Regions from separate parts of the Shewanella marisflavi genome, predicted to be linked through region 1. Evidence: riboswitches for the same ligand, from Rfam matches in the RefSeq annotation. Region 1 holds a riboswitch; the other holds the start of a gene.
What was found. A riboswitch is a leader RNA that binds a small molecule or an ion and turns the genes downstream of it on or off. The one in region 1 is predicted to bind lysine.

Region 1 (15,287 bases):
CTTCGATGGCGTCTGAGAAGGGGATATAGGGTTTGATATCCAGAATCGGTGTGCCGTCCAGTAGATCCATGGCGGAGATCTCAAGTTCCACCTTGCCTTTGCGCTGATGGATAGCGTGCAGTTTGACCACAGACTGGCCGATACCGTTGGGGCGGAAGGTGGAGCGGGTGGCAAACACCCCTAGCTTCTCGTTGCCGCCTAAGCGTGGTGGCCTAACTGTGGTTTTCCAGCCTTGGCTGAGGTTTTCATGAAAGGTAAACAGCAGCCAGATGTGAGAGTACTGCGACAGGCCGCGCACCGTATCTATGTGGTTATATGGTGGCTGCAGTTCAACGAAGCCGCGGGCGGCAGTAACCAGTCCTGGCTGTCTGGGAATGCCAAATTTCTGTTTGTAAGGGGTGCGGCAGATGGCCACCGCCTCAACTTCACGTTTGAGTGTCATGGTAAAGACTTCTGTTTACGCTAATGCGCAGGGCGATAAAAAACTACTTCTCTGTGGTGGGCAGCAAGATGGCCTGACCGACACACAGCGCCTGGGTGACACAGGTATTGCCCGGCTGTTCGACTAAGGTGCAGCCCTTGATGATAAGCCCGTTAGCCCCTTTATCTGCGGCGGCGCGGCGTGCTTGAGTTCGCGCGTCACTGATAGAGGCTGGCACATCTTGAGTACGCACCTGACATGACTCGCCTTCGACCATGCCTTTGAGTTCGTATGAGCCCTTAGGTAGCGTCTCTTGATACAACTTGACCTCGCCAACCTTAAAGTAGTCATTGATGGCCTTGCCATCTAAATTGCTGTTGAAGGTGTATTCGCCCGCACAGCCACTCAGTAGCAGGGCAGATAGGATCAGGGCGGTCTTTGTCATGGTATTGGCCTGTGTTATGAGGTGAGCTCAAATCTGGCCGAAATAACCAGCCAGATTTGAGTCGCTTAGAAGCAAAAGTCTAACGCTTTAGGTACTTTTGATAAAGTTGTTGTTGGCGATTATTGAGATCTATTTGGCGACCGTCGATAAACACAGCTTGGATTTTACTGCTGGCGGGGTCGAGAATATCCCCCTTCGACAGCACCAGGTTAGCGCGGTAACCCTCGGCGATGGCACCCATGTCGTCGATGCCTAAGATCTTGGCCGCATTGAGGGTGATGCTCTTGAGCGCCTCCTTTTTACTCAGCCCATAGGCTGCCGCCTGACCCGCCGCAAAGGGCAGGTTACGAGTGTTCCAGTCGCCGCTAAAGCCAAGCGCAAAGGGAATGCCAGCCTGATCCAGCAGTGCAGGGATCTTAAAACTCATCTCCACCGGCTCATCCTTGCGCAGTGGCAGGCTGAGGGTGCGGTTGTAGATCACCGAGGCGCCAATTTCGTTGAGTTGGTCCGCCAGGCGCCAGGCATCATAACCGCCGACAAAGACTAACTTAAAGCCGTAAGGACGCGTCATGGCGATGGCGCGCTCTATCTCCTGGCTGCGATTGGCGTGAATAAACAGACTGGCTTTGCCCTGATATAGGGGGAGCGCCGCCTGCCAGCGGTTATCTATCTTCGCGACAGTGCCGGCTTTTTCCGCCAGGAAATAGCGATAACCCGCTTCGAGTTGCTGACTCAGCTCAGTGATTTGTGCATCCCTTTCTTTAAGCTGTTTAGCGGCGACTTCTTCATCTTTGGAGAGATGACCAATGGTAGGCCAGTAGAGATGAAATTGTGGCGCGGAGGCCACCAGAGCATCTTCTATGGTCCAGCTATCTAGGGAGACCAGTGAGGATTGCCCCGCCAGCGCCTTCCCTTGGGGGACGACCTGGGCGTGGGTAATACCGTTAACTCTGATGGTAGGAATGAGCTCTGAGTCAGGATTAAAAGCACTGACGGCCAGCAGCTGCGGATTGCTATCGCCCACCTCGAAGCTGTCGTTACTGGCGCGCATCATCTCCACTTCGACCAGGCCTATGCTGCTGTCGAGCGCGATAAGGCCTGGGTAGAGTTCTTGCCCTGTGGCATCGATCACCTTGGCCCCTTCTTGAGGCAGTTGCTGGCCGATGGCGACTATCTTGCCTTGGTCAAACAGCACATCTGTGCCATCCAGAACACCGTCGATAGCAGTGTGTACTCTGGCGTTATGGATCAGGATTGGCTGGCTTTGGGCGCTCGCGGGGACCATATCGTGAGCCATCAGCGTGGAAGAAAAGAGGCCCAGGCTAAGGGCGAAGAGTGTTGGCTTCATTAGATGGCCTCCTTGTGTAACTTGCTGTGGGCGCTTGAGTACTGAGCACCCTGTTGGCCCAGGGCTGCTTGGCTGAAGGCTGCTTGCCCCCAAGCTTTGTAATGGGTGTCACAGTGCCATTGAGGCTCAGTGTTATCTGTAGGGGCTTCGCCCGGCACTTCTGGCTTATCACTGTTAAGTACCGCCTGGATCAGTGCGGCGCGTTCCTGTTCAACCTCATGTTGCAGCTGTTTGTCGAGTTTGCGATCGAAATAACGGCGCCCCGCCACCCAGGTGCTCTGCACTTTGGCGTAGACGGAGAGCGGCGAGGTATCCCACAGTACTAGGTCTGCCTGTTTGCCCTCTTCGAGCGAGCCGGTTAACTGATCAATACCTAGCTGTTTAGCCGGGTTGATGGTGACCATGTTCCAGGCGTCAAGCGGTGACATGTCGCAGTACATCATAGATTTGGCCGCTTCCTGGTTGAGACGTCTCTGCATCTCATAGTCGTCGGAGTTGATGCTGGTGAGTACCCCTTTGTTGTGCATCAGACAGGTGTTTTGCGGAATGGCATCATAGACCTCGAACTTATAGGCCCACCAATCAGAGAAGGTGGAGGCGTAGGCGCCATGTTTAGCCATCTCATCGGCAACCTTGTAGCCTTCGAGTATGTGGGTAAAGGTGCCGACCTTAAAGTTATAGGCTTCAGCAAGGCGCAGGAACATTAAGATCTCAGATTGTACGTAGGAATGAATATGCACCTGACGCTCACCGCGTAGCACCTCGGCCACCGCCGCGAGGCGATAGTTAGGCTTAGGGGCTATCTGTTTACGTTGCTGGCTACTGCGCAGGCGCTGGTAATCAGCCTTGGCCTTCTCATAGGCTAAGGCTTCGTTAAAGGCCTCCTCGAACAGCGACTTGACGCCCATTCGGCTTTGAGGGAAGCGACGGTTGAACTTGTCTCCCCAGTTGGCCTGTTTGACGTTTTCCCCTAAGGCAAACTTGATGCTGGCAGGCGCCTCTTTAAGCTTCATCGCCTCGGCGCTTTCGCCCCAACGCATCTGGATCACCTGAGCCTGGCCACCTATGGGGTTGGCGCTGCCGTGAAGGAGTTGCGCCGTGGTCACTCCGCCAGCCAGGGCGCGGTAAATGGCGATATCCTCTGGGTTGACCACATCGCCGATACGCACCTCGGCGGTGACCGCGTCGGTATCCTCATTGGTGCCGCCGTTGAGGGCGATGTGAGAGTGTTCGTCAATGATCCCGGCGGTCAGGTGTTTACCTGTCGCGTCCAAGGTTTGGTAACCCGAAGGGGTACTGAGGGATTGACCTATCTTTTCGATGCGACCATCGCGGATCAGCAGATCATAGCCTATCAGTTGTCCGCGTTCTGTTGAGGTCCACAGGGTTGCGTTTTTGATATGCAGTCGTTCAAGTGTCGGCTGTGTGCTAATGCCAAAGGCGACATTGGGCTTAGTGAGCTTGGAAACCAAAGGCTGGGCTGGACTCTCATCTGAGGTTGCTGCCTTGTCTGAGGATGAACTCCGCTCGGCGGCAATCTCTACACCTGCTATAGGGTGCTGACGATTGCTGCTATCGATCATTCTGCCGTGGATGCCCTCTGAGTCGAACCACAGGGTGAAGCGGCTGATGCCCGGATAACCCGCCTCACTGAGATCGGCGTGAAAGGTAAGCCGCGCTTTAGCATAGTCGAGTGCGCTCAGGGGGATCTCCTGCTCACCACTGGCCAGAATGCCGCTCAGCTTGTCGTCGTCCTCTAGGCTCAAATCCAGAGTGAGTTCACCTAAGGTCAGCTGGTATTCTTTCGCCAGCCACTGTCTGTCTCTGGGGATCTGTTGTGTCTCGCTACCTTGCAGCCAGACGCTGACTATCTTGCCCTGGGTAAATATATCGCCATCGGTCACCACCAGATCGGCCATATAACCGGGCTTTAGCTTGCCGCTAAAGGCCGAAATACCTGCAATTTCGGCAGCCTCAGTGGTCAACGCCGCCAGTGCCGCGTCATGGCTTAGTCCTTGTTTCACGGCCTGTCTTAGCCTTGGCCAGAAGGCATCGGCTTTAATGCCATGCTGGGTAAAGGCAAAGGGAATGCCGGCACTTTCCAGCGCATGAGGATTGCTTGGCGCCCGCTCCCAGTGACGCAGCTGAGCCAGGCTTATCTCTCTTTCTTTATCGCCATCTTTAATATCGGGAGCGGCGGGAAAATTGAGCGGTGCAATAATGCTATAGCCAGTGGCCTTGACCTCATCGATACGCGCATATTCGCGGCCATTGCCGACTAAGCTTGCCGACAGTTCAAATTCGTTTAATAAGTGTGCCGCCCTAAGCTGATTATTTAAGTTCTTGGTTTCGAATATCGTCAGGCTCTTGTCTATATCAGCCAAGTGTTCTAGCGCAATATTAAACTCTATATTCTTCTCTTGTGTGGCAGAGTCAGCTTTGTTGATATTGGCCCGATACCAGTTGGCATCGGCAAGGGTTTGTCGAATAAGTGCGATGCTACCCATTAATGAGTTGGGATAATCTTGAATCGAACTGCCTTTATCGAAGGCGAGCAGATGACTGGATTTCGCTCGGTAAATAATGTCATTAGCTTTTAGCGGCGCTAAAGAAACCGTTGCCGAACGGCCCCTGAATATCCCATCTAACATGCCCGTTTGTACGCTGGTAAAACCATTGTTTATCCATTGTTTGGCTGTCTCTTGGTCGGGGTATATATAGTTAAACCATTCTTTTTCTGCGTGAACAGCACCATTTTCGGCATTGCCACCTATGCGTTTAATTTCGTAAACCGGACTAGCGACCTTCTGCTGCTCATATTTAAAGTCGATACCGTAATTGGTATAGGGATCGATAAATCCGGGATAAATTATTTTGCCACTCATATCGATGACAAAGGCATCTGGCGGGATCTTGTCATTGGCGATAATGGCTTTAATTTTATTATCTTCTATTAACAAGGTGGCATCTTGCTTGGTTTCACCCGGCGCTATCATTAAAGTTGCATGGGACAGCGCCGTTAATTTTGGCGTGTTATCAGTTAATTGAGCGTTCGCTATTGCGGACTGACTCACCAACAAGCAGGTGACTAGGCTCGCACTGACAGAGAGAGAATAGATTTGCATAGGATTTATTATTGTTGGCTGGGATCAAAAAGTGGCTCAAGATTATCCTATTTTATGAACAATTTCCAAGGGCGTAACTGTATCGGTTTATGTCAATCTCGGGGCGGAGATTCTGGGGGAGCTGAAGAGGTAAAATGAGTAAAAATGATGGCTAATAAAAAAGCCAACCTACTGGTTGGCTTTCAAACCTGTCTCCCAAATGGACTGGGATATTATGCATTAGATAAGAAACTCTTCCAAAGAACGGCCTTTATCTAATTCATTTTTAAATACGGTTGGTGTGCGACCTTGACCCGTCCAAGTGATCGTTTCGCCATCCACTTCAATTTTATATTTAGGTGGGCGTGGTGCACGTTTTTTAGGGGCAGGCTTAGCAGCTACGGCACCTAAATCGTCAATTGATAAACCAACAGCTTCCATTTGTTGGCGAATCTCTTCTATCTTTGCATTGCGCTCGGCCATCATCGCGCTTTCTTCTTCAGCTTGCTTCTCTTTCTCGGTGATGATTTTTTCAAGCTTAGTCGCTACATCTTTTAAATCTTCTACCGACAATTCTTTAACAGCAGCCTTAAAGCGACGACCGTGCGTCAATATATCTAGAAATTCGCTCATATTAATTATGTCCTGCTTAAAAAATAAAATAGTAAATAGGATTACAGGGCTAATAATAGGAACTAAAAAAGATTTTATCAAACGAATTAAATGAATATTTAGTCTTTATTGTAAATTTCATTTCGAGATATCTCTTTATTAGCCATTTTGGTGCAGCGACTCAGGTAAAGATAAGGGGTTATTGATGTAGGACAAAGATGCCGACGACTTCCTGTTGACGTTAACGTCAACAGCACGTAAAGTGGCATCAGTTTGTGATAGTTTTGCTATGCACTATTTGTTGTTATCCAGAATAAAGACGTAAGAAGGAAGCCTTATGAAAGTATTGGTGCCAGTTAAACGCGTCGTCGATGCTAATGTGAAGGTCAGGGTCAATGCTGACAATACAAATGTCGATACCGCAAATCTGAAGATGGCCATTAACCCATTTTGTGAGATTGCTGTAGAAGAAGCGGTACGTTTGAAAGAAGCAGGTATTGCGACCGAGATTGTGGTAGCAACCATAGGGCCTAAGGCGTCGCAGGAACAACTCCGTACGGCAATGGCACTAGGGGCTGACCGCGGTATCCATGTGGAAACCGACGAAGAGCTTGCGCCACTGTCTATTGCAAAATTACTTAATGCAATTCAAGCCAAGGAGCAGGCTCAGCTGATCATGCTGGGCAAACAATCAATCGATGGCGACAACAACCAGACGGGTCAGATGCTGGCTGCACTGGCAGGTCTGCCACAGGCTACATTCGCCTCTGAGGTGAAAGTCGAGGGCGAACAGTTAGTCGTGACTCGTGAAATTGATGGGGGTCTGCAGACGCTCAAGATGCCACTGCCGGCGGTAGTTACTACTGACCTGCGTCTGAACGAACCTCGCTATGCCAAATTACCTAACATCATGAAGGCGAAACGTAAGCCGCTCGATACCGTGACGGTTGAAAGCCTGGGTGTGACCCTCAAGCAGCATCAGAAGGTGCTCAAGGTAACACCGCCTGCTGAGCGTCAAGCCGGTATTATGGTGGCTTCTGTCGAGGAGCTAGTGGACAAGCTAAAGAATGAAGCGAAGGTGATCTAAATGGCGATTCTAGTAATAGCAGAACATGATAATGCGACTCTAAAACTCGACACGGCTAAAGTCGTGGCCTGTGCCCAGGCTATCGGTAGTGAAGTCGATGTGATGGTAGCGGGTCACAACTGCGGCGCCGCTGTCGAGAGCGCCAAGCAGCTTACCGGTGTGCGTCAGGTCTTGGTGGCCGATGGTGCCGTTTATGCCAATGCCATCGCCGAAAACTTGTCTCAGCTGATTGTCTCTGTGGCCAGCGAGTATCAACATATTCTGGCTGCGGCATCGAGTATTGGTAAAGATGTGTTGCCCCGTGTGGCCGCACTCTTAGATGTTGCCCAGCTCTCAGAAGTGGTCGAGGTGGTGAGCGAAGATACCTTCGTGCGTCCTATCTATGCCGGTAGTGCCATGGCAACGGTACAGAGCCTAGATGCCATCAAGGTGATGACGGTTCGTGCCAGTGCCTTCGATGCAGTCGCTCAAGAGGGAAGTGCCTCGGTACAGACGCTGGAACATGAATACAGTGGCGATGTGGAGTTTGTATCGCAAACTCTGTCTGAGTCTGAGCGTCCCGATCTGGGCGCGGCTTCAGTCGTGGTCTCTGGCGGTCGTGCCATGGGCAGTGCTGAGAACTTTGCCATTTTGGAACAGTTGGCTGATAAGCTTGGTGGTGCACTGGGCGCGTCTCGCGCGGCAGTGGACGCCGGTTATGTGCCAAACGATCTGCAGGTGGGACAGACAGGCAAGATTGTCGCGCCAGATCTCTATATCGCCGTAGGTATTTCTGGTGCCATCCAGCACCTGGCGGGGATGAAAGACTCTAAGGTGATCGTGGCGATTAACAAAGATCCTGAAGCGCCTATCTTCCAGATAGCCGACTATGGTCTGGAAGCGGATCTGTTCGAGGCAGTGCCTAAGCTACTCGAACTTATTTAATAAAATGTAAATGCATGGTGAATACCTTGGTGTTCATCTAAAGTTTAATGTGATATAGATCACGTGGAGCGGCTTTGAGGTAGCATCCTTAAAGCCGCTTGTGTTTTTATGTGCCTCACGTTTGCCGATAGTGACATTGGCAGGCGTCCTGAGACGTAGAGGTGCATTAAATATCAGTAGTATTCGTTAGGGTGATGCCGTTAAGCGAATATGAAAGGATTTGGTGCCGAAGTGGTGGAGTTGATCAAGGCTCGCCGCTGGGGCTGTCATCGAATAGAGGCAGCACTGCCATAGTGCTTCTTATCCGGACTGATAAGAGGAAATTATACCGATAATGGGTATCACTATGGAGCGCTACTGATAGGACAGGTGTAATATCTATTGCTATATCCCACCAGTTCAGTTGCCCTCCATTCGTATTTTAACGAAGACAATATTTAACAATGACAACTTTGAGTTATGCCGATTCGGCACTTTCTTTGCTGCCACCCTTGGTAGCGATTCTGCTGGCGATCTTCACTCGCCGTGTATTGCTGTCCTTAGGCTTAGGGATCCTCTTAGGGGCACTCTTAATTGCCGATTTTTCGCTGCTGGATATGGGTCAGTATCTGGGCCAACAGGTGGTGGGCCTGGTGTGGGATGATGGTGCCCTGAATAACTGGAACGTCTACCTGCTGGGCTTTTTGATTCTCCTCGGGATGATCACCGCGCTGATCACTGTGAGCGGGGCGGCAAAGGCCTTTGCCGATTGGGCGCGTCAGCATATTCGTAACAAGCGTGATGCCAAGCTACTGACCATGTTCCTGGGTTGCGTGGTGTTTATCGATGACTATTTCAACAGCCTGGTGGTTGGTAGTGTCGCCCGTCCACTCACCGACAGATATTATATCTCTCGCAGTAAGCTGGCTTACCTGCTGGATTCGACCGCCGCGCCTATCTGCGTGATTTCGCCAGTGTCGAGCTGGGGCGCTTATATTATTGCGCTGATCGGCGGCATCTTAACTGCCCATGGTTTTACCGACAGCGGTCATCTGAGTGTGTTTGTGCAGATGATACCAATGAACTTCTACGCCATCTTCGCGCTACTGTTACTCCTGTGTGTTGCCTTTATGGGGCTGGATGTGGGCCCGATGCGCCAGCATGAACTGAACGCCCAAAAAGGCAATCTGTATGATGAGTCTAAGGGCTTACCTCCTGGGGCTAACAGCGACCTGCCTGAGGCGGATTCGGGCAAGATCTTAGGCTTATTTTTACCTATTACGGTACTGGTATTTGCCACCATCTACTTCATGATCAGCAGCGGCGCCGATGCCTTAGCGGCAGAGAGCCTGCCCTTTAGCGTAATTGGTGCCTTCGAGAAGACAGATGTGGCGTCATCACTCTTCTTTGGTGCCGTGATAGGTTTGGTGGCCACCTTAGTGCTAGTGATCAGTCAAGGTCTTGAGAAATCTCTTATTCTGAAAGGCATTATTGCCGGCGCGCGCTCTATGCTGCCTGCCATTTATATTCTACTGTTTGCCTGGACCATTGCCGGCGTGATAGGCCAAATGGAGACGGGTAAATATATGGCCAGTCTGGCATCGGGGAACATTCCTTTTGCCTTGCTACCTGCCGTGTTGTTTGTACTGGCTGGATTAACCGCTTTCTCTACCGGTACCAGCTGGGGCACCTTTGGTATCATGCTGCCTATTGCTGCCGATATGGCTATGGGCACCCACAGCAACATGATGTTGCCTATGCTTGCCTCTGTGCTGGCAGGCGCCGTGTTTGGCGATCACTGCTCGCCTATCTCTGATACCACTATTTTGTCTTCTACCGGGGCGAACTGTCACCATATCGACCATGTGCTGACTCAGCTGCCTTATGCGCTTATTGTGGCGGGGATCAGTTTGGTGGGTTATACGGTGTTGGGTTTTACCGAATCTGTAGGCGCCGGATTAGCGGCCTGTAGCGCGTTATTTGTGGTAAGCGTATTGGTGCTGCGTCACAAGGCTAATCGCCCGGCCTAAGCAAGCTTGAGCAGGCGTAATCACTCGCATTGATTAAAACCTGAGAGATAAAAATGCCGCTCATTGAGCGGCATTTTTTATGGGCGTTCCCTGGTTTAAGGAGGAGTCCTTAGTTCAGACCACGGCGTTTAAGCAAGGCATCAGTGGTTGGCTCCTGACCGCGGAAGGCCTTGTAGGCTTCCATCGGCGGGACGCTGTTACCCACTTCACGTATTGTCTTGCGATACTTCATACCGATCTCGCGGTTTAGACCACCCTGTGTTTGCACATAGGCAAAGGCGTCTGCCGCCAGGATCTCACTCCACATATAAGCGTAGTAACTGGCCGAATAGCCGCCTGGGAAGGCGTGGGCAAAGTAGGTCGACTTATAGCGTGGTGGTACGGCTGCGATATTAATGCCGTGCTTTTCCAGCGCCTTAGCTTCGAACTCAGCCACATCCTGTAGCGGTGTATCGGCGCTCAGTGAGTGCCACTCAAGGTCAACCAGCGCCGCGGCCATATATTCCAAGGTATCGAAGCCCTGGTTGAAGCTACGTGATTTGAGCAGCTTCTGCAGCAGTGCTTCAGGGATCACTTCACCGGTTTGATAATGCTTAGCATAGTTGGCTAGTACTTCAGGGTGCGCAGCCCAGTCCTCTTCGAAGGTCGACGGGAACTCAACAAAGTCACGAGATACAGCGGTACCTGCCAGGCTAGGGTAGGTCACCTTAGAGAACATGCCATGGGTACCGTGACCCATCTCATGGAACATGGTGGTGACTTCATCGTAGCTGACGAAGGTGGGCTCACCCTCAGGGGCCTTCTTGATGTTCATCACGTTGACGACCACTGGCTTTTGGTTCAGCAGTTTAGATTGAGTGACGAAAGAGCTCATCCAGGCGCCGCCACGCTTGCCTTCACGGGCAAAGTAGTCGGCGTAGAAGATCGCCATCGAGCTGCCGTCGGCGTCAAACATCTCGTAGGCCTTCACATCTTCATGGTAGACAGGCAGATCTGGACGTGGCTTGAGCGTGACGCCATAGAGACGCTCTAGGGTAAAGAAGACGCCATCTTTAAGTACGCGCTCAAATTCGAAGTAAGGCTTGATGGCGGCGGCGTCTAGGTCGAACTTCTCTTTACGCACTTTCTCGGCATAAAAAGCCCAGTCCCATGGCGCTAGGGTGAAGTCACCACCGGTTTTGTTGATCATCGCCTGAATATCATCGGCTTCTTTTTGGGTGTTAGCCACAACCGCTGGCACCATAGAACCAAACATCTGATAAACGGCTTCAGGCGTCTTTGCCATCTGCGGCGTTAGACGGTAGTCGGCCCAGCTGTCGTAGCCCAGTAGCTTAGCTCGTTCTGCGCGCAGTTGTGCCAGACGAGAAACCAATGAAGCCGTTTCGTTTTCACCACTCATGCCACGGGTGGCAGAAGCTTGCCATACCTTTTGACGCAGTTCGCGATTTTCCAGTTTGGCCAGTACAGGCTGACGTGTGGTGTTGGTGATGTTGAGCAGGTACTTGCCTTCATGGCCTGCAGCCTTGGCATCGGCCTTGGCGGCGCGAATATCACTGTCTGACAATCCTTTTAGCTCATCGACATTGTCGACTACAACGGCGATCTCTTTGGTGAGTCTCAACAGGCGCTGGCTAAACTCGTTGGTGAGTTTAGATTGCTCTTCGTTTAATACGCGGATCTGTGCTTTTTGCTCTTCGGTCAGCTTGGCGCCAGCCATGACGAAACGCTGGTGGTAGACCTCGATGAGGCGAACCTCTTCGTTAGTCAGTCCCAGGCTATCCCTCTGCTGGTATAGACTGTCGATTCGAGAGAACAGCTTGCCATTGAGGTGGATGTTGTCAGAGTGTGCCGCCATTTTTGGCGCCATTTCGCCTTGGATCTTGCGCAGGGCTGGGTTGCTATTAGAACTCGTTAGGTTGTAGAACACCTGAGAGGCGCGGGTGAGTAACTCGCCGCTGGTTTCCATTGCCACTATGGTGTTAGCAAACGTCGGATCATCCTGGTTATTGGCGATCGCGAGAACCTGTTGGTAGTGCTCTTTGATGCCTTGCTCTAGCGCGCTTTGGAAATGTTCATCCTTGATCTGGCTAAAGTTGGGTGCCTGATACTGTAGCGTGCTGGCCACCAAGAGTGGGTTTTCTGCCATTACGGCTGCTGCTTGGGCATCTTGTGTCTGAGTCGATTGGCAACCACTAAGTAAAAGGGTGGTCGATAAGGCGCCGGCAACGGCAAATGCGATAAGATTGAGTTTCATCTATTTGAACTTCCTTAGATTGCGCTTGTTATTTTTATGTGGAGAGAGTTTGGCTTTAATGTAGCCATTGTAAATTAACTCAGGCTGAAAATGAGAGGTAAGACAATAAAAAAGGAGCCTGGCGAAGGGCTCCTTTGGGTGTTACTTGGGATACTAAGTCATTACCTAGTTATTACCATAAATATTAGCGGGTAAAGTTATGGTACTTTTCGATACCAAAGCTACTACCTTCGGCGTGACAAGTCGCACATGACTCTGTGGTGCTGAGCTTGTACCACTCGGTAGCCGGTACATCTTCAGTGGTAGTACCGCCGTTTTGCATCATATGGTTCAGGGCGCTTTCATCGTTATGGCAAGCATAACAGTTGGCCGTGATTGGGCTGGCCATCTTGTTGCTTACGCCATAGGCACGTGCCTTGATGAACTGATTTGGTACAGCATTCAGATCAACCACACCGCTGTCATGACAAGCCACACAGCCTGTTTGCGGTGCGATCACGCTTGCAGAGTTAGACACTTCCTTACCGTCTTCATCCAAGCTCTTGCTGCCTACACCCCAGTGCATGCTGTGCACCATAGGGCCGAAGCCTGGAGAGGAGTAGCCGGCACGGCGATCTTGACCATTGTTATGACAAGCTACACAGCCCAGGCCACCTTCGGCAAAGTTACCATTCTTGTGGAAGTTGGCTTCGCTGTTGTGACAAGTCGTACAAGACTCACTGCCGACGTTATGACGACGCTCGTAGCTGCTCACCTCTGCTGTAACAGGATTAACAACATCTGTGTAGCCATGGATGGTGACCACGTCGGTTTCATCACCCTGATAGTCTTCAGTGGTGAAGCTGACTCGAAGTGATGCCATTAAGCCTGCATCAGGCACACCGCTTAAGTCCACACCTGTAAAGCACATGGTTTTACTGCCATCGGCTTCATAACTGTAGTCGTAAGAGCGGGTTAAGCGCGCTACGATTGAGTCATTGTATACGGCATGCGGGTAAGAGCCAGCGTAGATGATCGGCTTCTCTGGGTTGTAGGCCACATTTTGCTCTTCATACAGGGCATGCAGATCTACTAAGGTCTCAGTTTCACCTTCCACTTGGTAGAGCGACATAGTGGTACACCAGAGGCCAGCATCGTTAAGTGCTAGTGGTGTGCCTTTCACCTTGTATGATTCTTTAATGACCTGTTTCTTATCAAGTTTAGCCTTAGCTTCATGTAGCTTACGCAGATCTGAGCCGTTACCTGGAACGATATCTCCCGGAATGCCTCCAGTGTCGTGACAGTCGGTACAGCCTGGGCCCGCGATGTTGACATTAACTGTTGGCTCGGCGTGGCAAGAGCTACAGTTCATAGCACTAAAGCCGGTCTCAAACGCTTGGTGGTTGATATGACCTATCTTTGAGAGGGTATTGCTGGCGTAACCGCCGACGGAGAAGCCTTGCTCGTTAACCGCATTGCGGCTTACCGAGCCGTGACAGACCATGCAACCTTCGACGAAGGTGACTTCACCGTCCATGCCTTGGGCCACATAACTTGAGTGGCGATTAGGGCTGGTGGAGTAGTCGACGTGACAAGAGAAACAGGCCTCAGTCGTGGTCGAGAAGGCACCTTCTGGCTTGTTAACCACATATTCACCAGATCCAGCAATGCCTGATTCGCTATGGCCACCGACACGCAGCCAAACAATCCCTTCGGTTCCCGCATTAACGCCTTTCAAAGGTAGAACGAATTCATAGTGACCATCGCTTATTTGAGTAAGCGTTGCTCCTTCGGTGTCGGGTGTTCTGGAAGACTCCATGTTTACCCCACCGTAACCGCCGATATGAACATTGTCTTCGACTTCGTTGATTGGGCTTTCGGTGCGGTTATTGATAAAGCCTTTGTCGGTCAGAGCCGCAACTTTACCTTCGGCTTTTGTTAGGCCGTTAACAAGCTCACCATTTTCATTAGTGACCTCAAACTCGTAACTAATAGTACCTTCACCAAGTGTATAGTTAATTACCTTAACATTTGTTTCTAACGATGTTGTTGCTACCGGTGGAGTCCAAGATTCTCCTGGAGTACCAGGTTGACCATCAACTCCGTCTTTACCATCTTTCCCATCGTCACCACTGCATCCCGCTAACGAACCGGCCAGCACAGCGGCGACCAGATAAGCGAGTTTTTTAGATGTTATAAGTTTCATCATTTTTCTCCATTGATCCAAAGCGCCGAGTTAGCCGCGTTCCTGCTAAATTTTTGCAGGGGGTCATTAGCAGTCAACAGTTTGTATCAGCGTGATTGGACCCAGGTTATTTTTATTGTTTGAACCAACATGCAAACATATGGGTTCGAATATGAATATATTGTTAATCTCGTGTTATTTTCTTTGCCCGGGTCACAGGAATTTATATCTCTTTGGGGGTAGATCTCATTTTTGTTAAATTTATTTAAAATCAAACACTAATTAATATTTGTTAAGGTTGTTTTAAGGTTATTTTAAGGTTGGGTTTGTTTTAACCATCGATGAGATAAACGAAGTTGTTGATGCAGGCAAACCGCACTGGTTAGGGACTGTACCGATTACTCTGCAGGTGGGATTAGCACAATTTAATCTTGTGACAGCTGGGCCAGCTTTGCTTGGTAGCGCAGCTGTAACTCGACCTCATGGGTTTTATCTAAAGCCTGGGTAATAGCGTGGCGAGCCGCTAGCGGTTTACCCATAAGGTATAGGGCTTTAGCCTTGCCAGCATAGGCTTGTGGCATATAAGGGGCAAGCTCAATGGCCTTGGTGTAGTAGCGTAGTGCGCCTGGATAATCGGCGTTTTGGTAGTGCTCGTTAGCAAGCATGATCCAGCGAAACGGACTGGGATCATCGGCTTTGTCTATGCGCTGCTGTAATGCACGCGCTTCTAGGGTACGTCCCTGAGTTACCATTAACACTTTATAGTTAATCAATAAATTCAGATCGTCATTATCGATAGCTAAGCCATATAAGTAGAGAGATTCCGCTTGTTGAGGTGCGTTTAAATGGCGAAAGATCACCGCAAGCAGATTGATGAGTTCGACCCTTTTAGGTGCCAGTGTTAACCCTTCGATGGCGA
Region 2 (15,287 bases), 2.1 Mb from region 1:
TCTGTCACACCCAGAGACGAATGCCGAAGGCTATGAGGCCAGTAGCGTATTGCCGTATGTGAAAGGTTATCAGTCAGGGCTACTCATGTACCACGGCATGGCCGATGATAATGTGTTGTTTGAAAACAGCACCCGCGTCTATAAGGCGTTGCAGGACGAGGGCAAGCTGTTCCAGATGATAGATTACCCCGGCTCTAAGCACTCGATGCGCGGCGAGAAGGTGCGTACCCACCTGTATCGCTCACTGGCTGACTTTCTCGAGAGGCAGCTGAAGCACTAGGCTATCGCTCTTAAGCCTTAGCCCAAAATAAAAGCCCTGTAGCTTTTCGAAAGTAGCAGGGCTTTTTTGTGGGAATAGCAGTCCTAAAGGCAGATGAATTTGTTTTGAATTAACTTTAATAAAGTACAGCAAATTTAACTTATGCTAGATAGTCTAGTTGTTGAGTCTTTGTGCACCTATCAAAAGAAGCGAAATCGAAGAGATAGAGATACTAGTGTAAACACGATTTTGGCCCTTGACGACAGGACGTCGTCGTGGAGCCTCCAAGGATGGAAATTCGGCGTGCCAAAATTGTGCTTGCACATCCCTCGCCGGGTAGGCGATTCAAAGGAATGCAGCGTGATGATGTAAATTAGGTAAGTGCTATTAAGTCTTTAGGTACAAATACCAAAGCTATCCATCCATGGGTTTTGGCATAAGTGTTCCAGACACAAACCCCCTCTTAGCTCATCCATGGGCTTCGGGGATAAGTACAATCCATGTACAAATCCCCTCTTTGGCCTTCCTTGGCCACCGGGGATGAGTACAGTCCATGTACAAAAAAGCCAGTCGTAAGACTGGCTTTTTAAACTAAATCACATTTGCGCTAGCTGGATGTGATTTATGCTTCTTCTAAGTTACCGCAGAAACGATAGCCTTCACCGTGGATGGTGGCGATGATTTCTGGCGTATCTGGCAAGCTTTCGAAGTGCTTACGGATACGACGGATAGTCACATCGACAGTACGGTCGTGTGGCTTAAGCTCACGGCCAGTCATCTTCATCAGCAGGTCAGCACGGGTTAGGATCTTACCTGGGTTCTCAACGAAGTGCAGCATGGCGCGGAATTCACTACGCGGCAGCTTGTATGACTCACCCTGTGGGCTTACCAGTGAACGGCTGTTGATCTCTAGGCTCCAACCGTTAAAACGGTAGAATTCTACGGCACTTTTCTCTTCGGCTTCGCCGCCAGTGCTGTTGACGCGAGTCAGCAGGTTGCGTGCACGGATAGTCAGTTCGCGTGGGTTAAATGGCTTAGTGATATAGTCATCAGCACCAATTTCCAGACCCAAAATCTTATCAACTTCGTTGTCACGACCGGTCAGGAAGATTAGACCGATGTTATTGATTTCACGAAGCTCACGCGCAAGCAGTAGACCATTCTTACCTGGAAGGTTGATATCCATCACGACAAGGTTGATCTTGTTTTCCTGCATGGCTTTATGCATCTCTGCGCCATCATTGGCTTCAGTTACCACATATCCTTCAGCCTCGAAAATACTTCTTAGCGTGTTCCGGGTAACGGCTTCATCTTCAACGATCAGAATGTGCGGGTTTTGCATATTTATTTACCTAATTTTTGTTTAAAACTGTTCTAACCATGAGCGCTAGTTGGTGTTGCTGCGCCCTGTCTGTCTTCGCGACAATTACTGAACTCACGTAGGTGCTTTCATCTAACTATATTGAAACAGCAACACACTTCATGATTAGTAAAGCAACGTATCTCTTTCAAAAGAAACGCGAACTGTATTCACTTCGATTAATAGTAGTCGGCATTAATTCCGCTAACTATTTAATATTTTCAAGTTTAAATGCTAAATCAGCCTAAGCTCACATTTTATACAGGAAATCGACTAACTTTTGATGACCTTGTCGTCGACAAGATGTAACAAAAAGTATTTCATCGTGAGATGAGTGGAAGTGAATCAACGAACTTATTGTACTCGTTTTAGTCATTTGTTAACAAATGAAATGTTAACAAAATTACCTGGAGATATGATGTAAGTCACATCTATTTTTTTAAGCCTTTGATTTTAAAGTTATTAATAAAATTTAATAAAGTGACCTACATCACGCTACTAGGAAGCTGGGTGAATTTTGCTATAATCGACTGAATCTAATTTAGGAATATTTTAGTGATGAGCACAGGCAACGAACACTTTTGGCAATGTTATCAACAAACGCAATTCCTACTTACTCAACCTTTCTCTTCTTCATTATCTTTTGCAATCATCACCGCTTATAACCCCAAAGGCAAAAACCTCTCCCCCTCGCAAAATCGTCTTCTGGATAAACAGTTACAACGCCACATTTTACGTCTGCAATATCCATATCGTGCTTTGATCGGTGCATCGACCGACAGAGGCCATATGGAGAAGAGCTGGGCGGTGTCATTAGATAAGGCCGATGCGGTGGAGTTAGGTAAGGTGTTTAACCAAAATGCCATCTACTTTGTGGATAATGACGAGCTGTATTTAGTGCCTTGCCTGGTGGATTATGAGGAGTTGGGTTTAGGCAAGTTTTCCTCTCGGGTCTGCTTAGTCAACGAACTGCCTGACATCAGCAATTAGCACCTGCAGCTATTATGAATAGCTTTCATTGTGGCGTGAGAAAATAACGTTGACTTTTTATTCCGTTATTTGATAGTTTTCAAGCATCCTAACCTTAAGGTTAGCGATACAGAAGAGGAGCGTTAACTAGGTAGTAAGCTTGAGGAGTCCAAACTCCGATGATGGTTTATGAGGGAGATTAGCGCCGAGATAGAGAGATGTTTGGTTTCATCTGTTTATCGGTCGACTGGGCTGAATCCCATCGATTGTCACCTGTTAATTGGTGGAGAGCTTCTGGTGGCAATCGCTGTTTCCCGTCTTGGGGTGCGTCATCTTTGCACCAGGCTCTTCGAACGAAGTAAGTTCGGAGCGTATTCAATGTTATTTATCTCTTTTCTGTCACTATCAGCTACTTGGGTTGAGGTGCGCTAATGTCTATTGTTGTTGCAAAATTTGGTGGAACTTCCGTTGCCGATTATGAGGCGATGAACCGCTGTGCCGATATTGTATTGGCCAATCCTGAAACCCGTGTGGTGGTGGTCAGCGCCTCGAGCGGCGTAACCAATCTTTTGGTGGAGTTGACGCAGGAGCGCCTCGACGATGAACGTCGCCAGCAACTGCTAAAGTCGATTGCCTCGATTCAATATAAGATCCTAGATGAACTAGGCCAGCCCCATGAAGTGGCTGCCCGCCTAGACGCTATTCTTAGCAGAATTGCGACCTTAAGTGAGACGCTTGCGCAAAGCCGTGATAAGGCAGTCATAGATGAATTGCTAGCTCAGGGCGAGCAATGTTCATCTGTACTGTTTGCTGCTGTGCTAAGAGAGAAGGGCGAGCGAGCCAGTGCCTTTGATGTGCGTCAGGTAATGCGCACCGATAGCCACTTTGGCCGCGCCGAGCCTCAAATCGAGGTGTTGCAAAGCCTCTGCAGCCAACATCTACTCCCCCTGCTCGCTGAGCAGCGTATCGTGACTCAAGGCTTTATTGGCGCCGATGAACATGGCGCGACAACAACGCTAGGCCGCGGCGGTAGTGACTATTCTGCCGCATTACTGGCTGAGGCATTGGATGCCTCGGCGGTGGAGATCTGGACAGATGTGCCAGGTATCTTTACTACCGATCCTCGTCTGGCGCCAAATGCGCGTCCTATTCCTGAGATCAGTTTTAATGAGGCGGCCGAGATGGCGACCTTTGGCGCCAAGGTGTTGCACCCAGCAACCATATTACCGGCCGTCAGACATAAGATTCAGGTATTTGTGGGTTCCAGTAAGGCGCCTGAGCTGGGTGGCACCTGGATTCGCCATCAAGTTAGTGAAGAGCCCATCTACCGTGCGGTAGCGGTGCGCCGCGATCAGACTTTGCTTAATCTGCACAGCCTGCAGATGCTCCATGCCCAAGGTTTCCTGGCTGAAACCTTTGCCACTCTGGCAAGACATAAGATCAGTGTTGATTTGATCACTACTTCAGAGGTGAACGTATCGCTGACCTTAGATAAGACTGGCTCAGATTCGGCGGGTAATAGTTTGCTGAACGAGGCTTTGTTACAGGAGCTGTCGCAACACTGCCGTGTGCGCGTTGAAGAGGGCTTAGCTTTAGTCGCGATTGTCGGCAATAAGATTGCGACCACCTCCGGCGTGTGCCGCCGTGTGTTTGAGGTGTTAGAGCCTCATAACGTGCGGATGATCTGTCAGGGAGCCAGCCCACATAACCTTTGTGTATTGGTGGCCGAGTCTGAGGCGGCTCAGGTAGTGAGCGCCTTACATAAGAATCTATTCGAAGGATAAAGATGAAACCGAGTCGTTCGATGCTTAAGATTGGCGAGCTAGCCACTGGTCAAGATCTTGAGCTTACTCTGTTTGAGTTTTCCCCCGAGGAGATCAGCGGGCCTAGCGTCTATATTCAGGCCAATGTTCATGGCGCAGAGGTGCAGGGCAATGCCGTCATTTATCAGTTGATGCAGGCGCTTGAGCAGGTTGAGCTGAGGGGCAAGGTGACCCTAGTCCCTCTGGCGAATCCATTAGGGATCAATCAAAAGAGTGGCGAGTTTACTCTGGGCAGGTTCGATCCCATTACTGGGGTTAACTGGAACCGAGAGTATCTCGATCATAAGCTGGATATTGCCAGCTGGTATCAGGGGCATAGTCATCTTGGGGACGTAGAGCTTATTGCTCACTATAGGGCCCTGCTGGTAGAACGATGCCACAGTCGATTACATGAGCCTTGGGGGATCACTACTGGCCATAGGCTGGCGGTGAGTTTGCAGCAGATGGGGCATGAAGCGGATATCGTGCTGGATCTGCATACTGGTCCAAAGTCTTGCAAGCACCTCTATTGCCCTGAGTATGACAAAGATGCTGCCAAGGTTTTCTCTATTCCCTATACCTTGCTGATCCCCAATGAGTTTGGCGGGGCGATGGATGAGTCTATCTTCTGCCCCTGGTGGCAACTGAGCGAGTATTTATCCAGTCAGGGGCGTGAGCTTGAGGTGCCTGTATCGGCCTTTACCTTGGAGCTTGGGAGTCAGGAAAATATCGATCTGGCCGACGCCTTGGTTGATGTCGAAGGGATTTTGGCCTACCTCAGTCAACGAGGCGTGATTGGTGAGTGTATTGTGCCTGCAGATATGCCTAGGTATGCCTGTTATTTGAAAGATTACAAGAAGTACCATGCGCCACTGGGTGGTTTGGTGGAGTATAAGGCCAAGGTGGGGCAACCGCTTAATGCCGGCGAGCCACTCGCTAACATTTTACGTGTCGACAGGTATGGAGAAAAAGAGGCCATAGTGCCTTTAAGTCTGCCGGTAGATTGCGTGCCTGTGCTGCACTTTGCGTCGGCTTCAGTGTACCAAGGCACAGAGCTTTATAAGGTGATGACTAAGGTGTTTGCGCTTTAGCTTTATTGCTAGACCTGCTTAGTATGTCGATATGCAAAAAATAAAAAAAGGGAGCCAAGCGGCTCCCTTTTTCTGTTTAAGCTATCTACTTATTTACGACGACGTAGCGCAGCAAATGGTAGCATTAGCAGTGCAAACCAACCCAGTGAACCACCAGAAGATCTCTCTTCTTTGGCGTTAACAGTAATGGTTGCAGTACCCGCTTCACTTTCAAGTTCACCATCGCTAGCCACAACAGAGAAGGTCAGCGTGTGGTCACCCATTGGAGCGGTAAACTTAATTTCCGCACCACCATTGTTAAAGGTAACAGGTGTACCCGATGTTTGTGTCCAAGTGTAAGTGAGGCTGTCACCATCAACGTCTTTGCCGTTAGCCTTAGCGGTAACCACGAAGCCTTCGGTACTTGTCATACCTGTAGGTGCAACAGTTGGCGCATCGTTAACGTTGTTTACCATCACATTCACAGTCGTTACTTCGTTAAGGTTGCCTTCAGCATCCGTAGAAGTGTAAGTGAATGAGTCTTTACCGAAGAAATCATCTTCAGGTGTGTAGGTAACGGTACCATCTTTTTCAAGAGTCACTTCACCGTGTGCAGGCTCATCGACGATTGTCGCTTCACCTAGGGCACCCGCTGGTGCAACATCTATGATGCGTTGCGCATTAGCTGTCATGCCGTCACCAGTTACAGAGACGCGAGCTACTTTCTTAGTCACCGTGTCATTATCTAACACGTTTGCTTCCAAGGTCGCTTCTTCGTCAACAGAGAAGTTGTCTGTTTGACCTGGGTTGAAGCTAGTTGGTGTCGCAAGGTAGTCGATTTCTACGCTGCCTGAAGAGGTCGCTTGCAGTGCAACATAATCGTCAGTAGTAACAGTGCCACCTTGTCCATTGTAGTGGAAGGTTGTACCTACGCTACCGCTGATGTTTTCCGCACCGATAGTGACATTGCTTGGCATGTTAGGGATATCTAGGTAGTTGAACCAAATATCTTCTACGTCACCAGTTTGGATCCATAGGCTGAAGCTGTACTTGTTGCCAGAGGCATCAGCATATAGCTGAGCATCTTTCCATTCGACAACAATCCACTGACTCTCACCTGCGGCAACAACCTGAATGCCTAGCTGTCCACCACCAGTGTCGTCGGCAGTGCCGTCGCTTAGGTCGTAGTCACTCCAGAATGGTGCCAGAATGTTGTTTGGATTAGCGCTATCTGGTAGCGCCTTGTTGTTCCAAGTTCCAGACGTTGAACCGCCACCAACAACCGCAAGACCGTTGTCAGAGATAGTTAGCTGAGTGTAAGTCGCACCGTTGTACTTAAATGCCGGTAGGTTGAAGGTGAATGATTTCTCATCACATCCGTCGGCACAGGCAGGTACATAGGCGAGGTCTAAATCGAAGATACTTGGGCTTGCGCCGGTTCCTTTACCAGTCTGCATTTCGGGTAGTTCAAGTTGACCTACCCAAGTGATGCGGCCAAGAGCTTCATCGACTTCGAAACCATTTTGTGATGCGCCATTTAGCGTCACGGTCACATCGTCGGCAGAGGTAAGTTTAGTACCCTCTGGAGCCATAGCAGTAACGGTTACGGTATTTTCAAAGATAGTGTTGTTCACTACGGCTTTGATTGGCATATCTTCCGCAGCAGTCAGATCAGCCTTGGTTGCCATGGTAGAGATCAGTGATGCATCACTTGATTCTTTAGCCAGGATGGCAACGGGTAGGTGAGCATCTTGGTGAGATGCGCTCTTGATCATGACGTTACCGAAGATCCAAGCACCGTATTCACTGTAAGTTGAGTCAACGGTTACCGTGAAGGTTGCTGATTCGCCAGCTTCCAGCTCCAGTGATGAAGGCGATACGCTGATACCTGCGCTATCAGACGAAGCTGAAAGCTCCCAAGAGGTCTTCTCGTCACTCTTGTTGTATACAGTACGCGTGAAAGTACATGGACCAACACAAGAATCTGAAGCGATAGATGGCTTGTCGAAAGTCAGTACTGCTTTAGCCGCAGCATCCAAATCCATACGACCCGCACCCATTGCAAATGGGTCGGCTGGCGTTACTGCATCATCATCAAGCACACCGTCCATGTGCGCAGTAGAGGTTAGCGCTGTCTTGATGTCGTTGGCTGACCAGTCTGGGTGTAGCTGGCTCATCAAAGCTGCGGCACCTGCAACGTGCGGGCTAGCCATACTGGTACCTGTCATAGTGGTAAAATCAGTACCGTCTTGATCAGGAGAGGTTGCAGACAGGATAGAAGTACCTGGCGCTGCAAGATCTGGCTTCAGAATGTTTTGGTTACCGTTAGGGCCACGAGAGCTTGAGTCATTCAGAAGATCAGCAAACTTGCTATTAACGATACGAGTGACTTCTGCTGCGATAGTACCTGTTGTGTCATCGCCCAGACCTTCAAGAATTGCTGCGCCGTCTGCATTAGAGATCATTACTGCAGGCAGTGTTGAGTCTGGCATGTACATAGAGATTGGAGCACCTGGTACGCTATTGTAAACGACCAATGCTTTCGCACCCGCAGCTTCAGCGTTTTCAGCCTTGGTTGCAAATGAACATGAACCGCGAGATATCAGTGCGATACCATCTTTGAAAGAGTCGGCAGCAAACGGTGTACAGCCAAGGGTGTTTTCTGCATCGATATTAGCAGCAGCAATAATAGGTGCTGTGATATCTGTTTCTAACAGGCCATTGTTACCTTGCAGTGCAAGAATCTCTTCACCGTCAACGGTTAGGGCGTTAGCAAAGAAGCGACCCGTTGTGGTGTTTGCAACGGTAATACCTGATTCGATACAGGCTGGACAACCGATAGTTTGTGGGCCATTACCGCTGTTACCTGCTGAAGTTACTATAACTACCCCGGCAGCCTCAGCAGCTTCATACATAGATTTATATGGGCTGTTGGCTGGGTCGCCACCTGCGCCGCCACCCCATGAGTTGTTGATAACATCTGCGCCATCATTAACGGCATGCTCCATCGCTTCCATCAGCATGATGTTAGAGCCGCTACCGCGAGCACATTCTGAATTAGTAAATAGAGCTTTGTAGACCATGAGGTAGGCCGCAGGTGCAACACCTGATAGCTCAACTTCTACACCTTCATAGGTTGTAGTGACCTTATTACCTACAGAAGTACCGGCAACGTGAGAACCGTGGCCACCGTAACCTAGTGGGCTCATATGTTCATCGGCACACACTTCAAAAGTAGGTTGTGACCAACGGGCAACGATTAGCTTGTCGTTACAGAAGCTTGCATCGACTGTTGAACAGTAGTCATCGCCTGGCATTCCTTCAGCCGGTTTTGTGAAACCTTCGCCTGCAAACATTGGGTTTTCTGGACGAATACCTGTATCAATTACCGCTACGCGAACGTCTTTACCCGCGTTTTCCATACCAGAAACCGCTTCCCACATTGCTGCAGAGTTGATGACGTCGTGAGATGAATCCATGTTCACTTCGTACATGGTCTCTGGGTAGACAGACTTAACGTTAGGCATAGCCGCTAGCTGCTCTATGCTTAGGCCTTGACCAACAATTGTTACACCATTAAATAGGGTCTTAAAGCTTTGCTCAACTTTGGCGTTAGGCACTTTTTTCGCCAGTTCATTCACAAATTGTGATTGCTCTTTGGCGAGGAAGCTAGCATAGCTTTGGGCTGGTGCTGACTGTACGTTAACTTTTTGACCTTTCTTAGGGGCTGTTGCAGCCAGTGAATCTATCCCGCCTTGGTATTTAGCTACTGCAGGAGAGTTCAGTTCAATGATGAAACGCTGCGGAGCAACTTGTGAAGGCTGAGAAGCTGTTGGCTTCTTATAGCTATCAGCAGAGGTAATTTCCGGAGCATATGGGTTTGCGGTGTACTGGTTGCTGGCTACAGCCGCACTCGAGATCAGCGCTGCTGAAATGGCTAGAGATAATTTAGTTTTCACAACTTCTTCCTTGTCAAATAGAAGTGTTTTGAGACACAAAACACTATTGGTATTGCTGTAACTTTGGTTACTAATACTTTTTTATTTTGTTGCTGTCGTGTTGACGGCTTGTTCTTTTTAACACAAAAGATTGCCAAAGTTAAAGCGGGTAGATGAAAAAGTTGTAAGTAGTTTTTTAGTAGTAGTATTCACTAAGGCTGGAAGCCCTAGTGAGACTGGCTTAGGGTTTAACCGCGCGGCTGATGGGGTTTTGTAAACTAATGAGTGTCTCAGTGGATTGAATCTCATCGATGGATTGAATGCGATTGATCAGCACATGTTGTAAACCATCAATAGATTGGCACATCACCTTCACAAAGATGCTGTAGTTGCCTGTGGTGTAGTAGGCCTCAGTCACTTCTTCTAGGGCATTGAGTTTGGCGATGGCGGCGGGGTAGTCGCCGGCGCTTTTGAGATTAATCCCGATAAAACAGCAGACGTCATAACCGAGCGCCTTGGGGTTTACCGTGATCTGGGCGCCCGTGATAATACCTGCCTGTTTCATCTTCTCTACTCGCACATGTATGGTGCCGGCACTCACACCAAAGCGTTTCGCCAACTCAGCGAAAGGGGTACGGGCCTCCTCCATAAGTGCTGAGAGGATCTGATTGTCGAGCTGATCACGCTGAAATGAACTATCCATTACTACATACCATTTTAAGTCAATAATATGAGGTAATTTACGGTATTGTTTAGCAAACTGCTAATTTTTTAGCGAGATGATTAAAGTTTTAGGTGTAAGCCAGTATGTCGTGGGCCTATTGTTGATCTGTGACCTGAGTAAAGGGGATCGGCGTGCTAAAGGTCATCGGCTGCTTGCTGTAGGGATGGGTCAGACTCAGCGATTGGGCGTGTAGCAACAAACGTGGTGCCAGACGCTTGGCCAGCGGATCGGCATAGAAGTTATCGCCCAGGATAGGATGACCTATGGCCATCATGTGCACACGTAGCTGGTGAGAGCGCCCGGTGATGGGGGTTAGCTTAACCAAGGTGGAGCGACGGGCTCGGCTAACCACCTCAAACAGTGTCTTAGAGGCCTTGCCCACTTGGTGGTCTACCTTTTGTTTAGGTCGATTGGGCCAATCGCAGATGAGAGGGTAATCGACGCTGCCTTGTTCGGGTTTTACATGACCGGCGACACGCGCATAGTAGATCTTATGGGTTTCCCTATCGCGAAACTGACGCTTGAGTTCCCGCTCGGCGCTGCGCCTTAATGCTACGACAATAATGCCTGACGTGGCCATATCGAGACGATGGACAATTTGAGCGTTAGGATGATCGCGTAAGACGCGGGTGTAGACGCTGTCATGGTAGGCAGGATCGCGCCCTGGCACAGAAAGGAGGCCTGAGGGCTTATTGACTACCATAATATCCTTATCTTCATGAAGGATCTCAAGCCAAGGCTCGGTAGGCGGCGCATACACAAAATCAGTCATAACATGTCTTGACGGCTAAAAGGGCTGCAAAGATACCGCTAAGAGGGCGCTTAATGCAAGTGTAGCGCCCTAAAACTGAGAGTCTATAAACGGGCTAACTGTGTAGAACATACCACTTAAAAACCGTGGCCATTGACATGCATGATGGCAAAGGTCCAGACCACGAAGGCCAGGCTTAGATGGATGAAGGCGTAGACGCCCTGATCAAGTCGCTCAATGCCTTTGGCCTGCCAGATCAGCTTGGCGTGCAATAAGATATTGAGAGGAAACAGCATAAAGAGTGGGTAGAAGGCGATGGCACTATCGTCGCCAAATAAGGCGCGCGATACTATCGACCAAAATACCATAAGGGCGGTAACTAATGGCGGTGCGGCGAGCTGGTACTGTTCGGGGTAGGGAAACATTAATCGTCCTTAACGCTTATAGATCCTAGTTAGCTGGTTTTCGGCCAATATATTGCGCCTTAAAGCAAGGCGTCTCTTCACAGCCTACATTACCTTCGAAAGTGTGCAAAGTCTCCCAGTTGGAAAAGCATTTTACTAACTCTGCCTCGTGCAACAAGAAATCAGGGTTTTTCGGTCTGCCTACCTCTGCCTGTTGAGTGATAAAGGTTTCGTAGATAATTAGCCCGCCGGGCTTGATGCTCTCTTTAATGGTCTCAAATAAGGGGCGGTGCAGATAGTTGAATACCAAGACAATGTTATATTGAGCTTTGGGAAGCTGCGCCTCGCCAGTTTCCAGGTCCTTGGTTTTGGCCTGACAGTGAGGCGGTAGTTTGGGGAGGCGGCTTACGTCTCTGTCGACAAAGCTCACATGAGCGCCTTGGGCGGCCAACCAGAGGCCATTACGGCCACTGCCGCAGGCCAGGTCGAGCACCTGGGGATGGGTCTCTAGCCCTAAAAGCTGACTATTTTGCGTCAGCAGCGGCGCGGCTTCAGCCTTTAATCTCTTTTCGTCCATCTAAGCGGCGTCCATGCAGTATTGAAAAATGTCTCAGACCCGCAGGGCCATGGGAGACGACCACCGACAGCAGCACTATGGCGATCAGCAGTTCAGGTTTATAGTTAGCCAAGGGAATAAACAGCGCCAGAAGGCCGAGTTTCACTAACGTGAGCACTCCTTTGAGTTGAATAAGCCAACGCCAATCTCTCACTACCTCCCAGAGCATTAGCAGGCTGCCGCTGCCCATGGCTAAGATCCAATAGTTGCACCACAGCGTTTTGTCGACACCCAACAAGATACCGCCGCCAGCGCCTGTTATGCCTAAAATATGCAGGGCGCGCAGACTGGTTTTACTCAGGCGTTGTAGCCAAAATTTTTTCTCGGAAATCGGCTTATGCTTATGACTCATAGGGCGAAAGGTCTGTGAAAATTTGCGCCAGCTTAGCAGGAAATGGCTATAAAACACATTGGCAGCTCACAAAGATAACCATTTCGTGATCCAGAAGGTGATTTATCTTTGTTAAGTCACATCTTTCCTTAGCTATAATGGAGCGATAACAGGTTGAGGCAATTTGTGATTACTAGGATGACAAGCCTTTACCCCATTTAGATCACTATTAGGTAGCCAAGATGAGAATAGGTTTTTTTAGTGCCAAGCACTATGACATGGAACATTTCAACCGCACCAACCAGGCCTTCGGCGCGCAGATAGAGTATTTTGATTACCGTCTGTGCATGCAGACGGCCAAACTGGCCTATGGCTTCGAGGTGATCTGCGCCTTCGTTAATGACTCTCTCTGTGAAGAGGTGTTGGTCGAGCTCGCTAAAAATGGCACTAAGATCATTGCGATGCGCTGCGCCGGTTTCAACAATGTCGATCTGGACGCTGCGACGCGTTTGGGGATCAGGGTAGTCAATGTGCCCGCTTATTCTCCGGAGTCGGTGGCCGAGCATACGGTGGCTCTGATGCTGACCCTAAACCGCAAGGTGCATAAGGCTTATCAACGTACCCGTGATGCCAACTTTTCCCTCGAAGGGCTGGTGGGCTTTAACATGCATGGCCGTACTGTAGGTGTGATAGGCACGGGTAAGATTGGGGTCGCCACCATCAAGATCCTGTTGGGATTTGGCTGCACAGTGGTAGCCTATGATCCTTACCCTAATCAGCTTGTGACAGATATGGGGATTGACTATCTGCCGCTGGACGAGCTGTACGCGGTTAGCGATATCATCAGCCTGCATTGCCCGCTGACCAAAGAGAATCACCATCTGCTCAACAAAGAAAGTTTTGAGAAGATGAAACCAGGAGTCATGGTGATCAACACCAGTCGTGGTGGCTTATTAAATGCGTTCGATGCCATGGAGGCGCTCAAGACGGGCCAGATAGGCTCTCTGGGACTGGATGTTTACGAAAACGAGAAAGAGCTATTCTTCGAGGATAAGTCGAACCAGATCATTCAGGATGACGTATTTAGGCGCCTGTCGGCCTGTCATAACGTGATCTTTACCGGTCACCAGGCTTTCTTAACAGAAGAGGCCCTGGGTGCTATCGCCCATACCAGTTTGACCAATGTGCGTCAGCTGCTCAATGGCGAAACCTGCCCTAATCAACTATCTTAAATCGTCAATCGGGTTTCACCTGACAAGCTTGGCTCAGGCTGATAACTTAAGGGTAAGTTTATTGGCCTGAGGGCAAGATTATGATGGTAAAACAGGAAGTTCACGACATAGACACGCCAACGGGCAAGATGCGCTGTTATCTCTATCGCCCCGACAGTGAAGGTCTCTTTTCGACGATTATCTTCTATTCGGAAATTTTCCAGCAAACAGCGCCCATTGCGCGGGCGGCCACCATGATGGCCGGTCATGGCTTTGTGGTGTTAGTGCCGGAAGTGTTTCACGAACTCAATCCCATAGGAACAGTGTTGGCCTATGACGATGAAGGTAAAGATAAAGGCAATCAGGATAAATTTACCAAGGCGCTGGAACATCACGATAGCGACACTCAGACGCTGGTGGACTTTGCCATGAGTCAGCCATTTTGTACCAATCAGGTGGGGGCTATGGGGGTCTGTATCGGTGGTCACTTAGCCTACCGCGCCGCAATCAATATCGATGTTGTCGCTGCGTTTTGTCTCTATCCTACAGATATTCATTCCAATACCTTGCCGGCCAATCCTGGGAACGACTCTTTGAGCCGCACCGGGGATATCGAGGCGGAGCTGGTGCTCGTCTTTGGTAAGCAGGATCCCCATGTGCCGAGTGAGGGGCGAAGACTCATTTATGACAAGCTCACCGAGACGGGGCGCAAGTTCACTTATCTTGAGGTCAATGCTCAGCATGCCTTTATGCGTGATGAGGGGGATAGATACGATCCCGCCCTGGCGCTGCAGATCTATCAACAGGCGGTCGCCTTTTTTCAGCGGACGCTGCGTTAATCGTACTGCTAGGGTAAAAGTTGGTTGAACTAAAAGGCGAACCTGAGGTTCGCCTTTTGTCTTTCTCTAAACACTCTGTTTTAAAAGCTGCGCTAAACGCTTGGCGCTAGCAGCTGACTAGAGCCATTTTCGGCGCCTAAACAGCCAGATCAACACGGCGGTGATGGTGAGCATCACGCCCCAGACGATAAAGTAGCCGTCTTTATATTTGAGCTCAGGAATATACTCGAAGTTCATGCCGTAGATCCCTGCAATAAAGGTCAGCGGTACAAAGATAGCTGTGATAATGGTCAATACCTTCATGATGTTATTGAGCCTATGGGCACTGATGGAGATATAACCGTCGATCAGATCGCTGGAAACCTGGTAGAAGAGATCCGCCAGGCTGGCCGCCCTATGCTGGTGCTCGCAGACATCGTTGATCTCGTGGTAGAGACTGTCGTCGAAGGGAACCGATGGGGCGCTGCGCAGGGTGTCAAACAGCTCCACGTGATAATGAAAGTTGCGTCTTAGGCGGGTGAGATCTGTCTTATACAGCACCACCTCGGCCAAGATCTTGTCATCTGCCGTGGTCAGCATCACTGTCTCCAGCTCCTCCAGGCGGCTTTCGAGATCGAACAAGATCTTATGGTAACGCTTAACCACATAGCGGCTGAGTTTCAGCGCCACGGCGCCGGTGTTTTGCAGCGACAGCTCACCCACCTCCAGTGCATTCATAGTACGTTCGATGGAGAGTGAGCGTTTGCTGTGACGGGTCACGATAAAACGTGGACCGACGAAGAGCGCCAACACTATGTTGTCACAGTTGATGGAGTCAGAGTCTGCCGATAGCCCCCTGAGCAGCATAAAGGTATGACCGTCAAAATCTTCCACCTTGGGGGGATGACGATCCCGGGAGGCATCCTGTAGCGCCAGCGGATGCAGGCCAAAATCCCGCTGCAAAGACTCGCTCAGCTGATCGTCTATCTCGCCGTCGATATTAAGCCAGAGTATGGTGTCTTCTCGCTGTTGCC

Region 2: linked by a shared signal. The riboswitch ahead of lysC (lysine-sensitive aspartokinase 3) and the one ahead of CFF01_RS06405 (Na+/H+ antiporter NhaC family protein) in region 1 are both predicted to bind lysine.

What each region holds. Positions count from the first base shown of each region.
Region 1 covers NZ_CP022272.1:1,443,091-1,458,377, forward strand. The annotation lists gene tsaA (tRNA (N6-threonylcarbamoyladenosine(37)-N6)-methyltransferase TrmO) at 1-442, opposite strand, end outside; gene rcsF (Rcs stress response system protein RcsF) at 486-866, opposite strand; gene CFF01_RS06380 (amidohydrolase family protein) at 946-2,214, opposite strand; gene CFF01_RS06385 (amidohydrolase family protein) at 2,214-5,339, opposite strand; gene CFF01_RS06390 (H-NS histone family protein) at 5,559-5,951, opposite strand; gene CFF01_RS06395 (electron transfer flavoprotein subunit beta/FixA family protein) at 6,268-7,017, shown strand; gene CFF01_RS06400 (electron transfer flavoprotein subunit alpha/FixB family protein) at 7,018-7,941, shown strand; lysine riboswitch at 8,090-8,306, shown strand; gene CFF01_RS06405 (Na+/H+ antiporter NhaC family protein) at 8,385-9,950, shown strand; gene CFF01_RS06410 (M3 family metallopeptidase) at 10,060-12,204, opposite strand; gene CFF01_RS06415 (multiheme c-type cytochrome) at 12,389-14,389, opposite strand; gene CFF01_RS06420 (tetratricopeptide repeat protein) at 14,794-15,287, opposite strand, start outside.
Region 2 covers NZ_CP022272.1:3,523,777-3,539,063, reverse strand. The annotation lists gene CFF01_RS15620 (S9 family peptidase) at 1-280, shown strand, start outside; gene arcA (two-component system response regulator ArcA) at 882-1,601, opposite strand; gene CFF01_RS15610 (DUF3293 domain-containing protein) at 2,178-2,609, shown strand; lysine riboswitch at 2,714-2,890, shown strand; gene lysC (lysine-sensitive aspartokinase 3) at 3,020-4,372, shown strand; gene CFF01_RS15600 (succinylglutamate desuccinylase/aspartoacylase family protein) at 4,375-5,481, shown strand; gene CFF01_RS15595 (S8 family serine peptidase) at 5,571-9,419, opposite strand; gene asnC (transcriptional regulator AsnC) at 9,640-10,101, opposite strand; gene rluA (bifunctional tRNA pseudouridine(32) synthase/23S rRNA pseudouridine(746) synthase RluA) at 10,217-10,894, opposite strand; gene CFF01_RS15580 (hypothetical protein) at 11,011-11,298, opposite strand; gene CFF01_RS15575 (class I SAM-dependent methyltransferase) at 11,324-11,854, opposite strand; gene CFF01_RS15570 (hypothetical protein) at 11,829-12,245, opposite strand; gene CFF01_RS15565 (2-hydroxyacid dehydrogenase) at 12,467-13,456, shown strand; gene CFF01_RS15560 (dienelactone hydrolase family protein) at 13,537-14,274, shown strand; gene CFF01_RS15555 (magnesium transporter CorA family protein) at 14,392-15,287, opposite strand, start outside.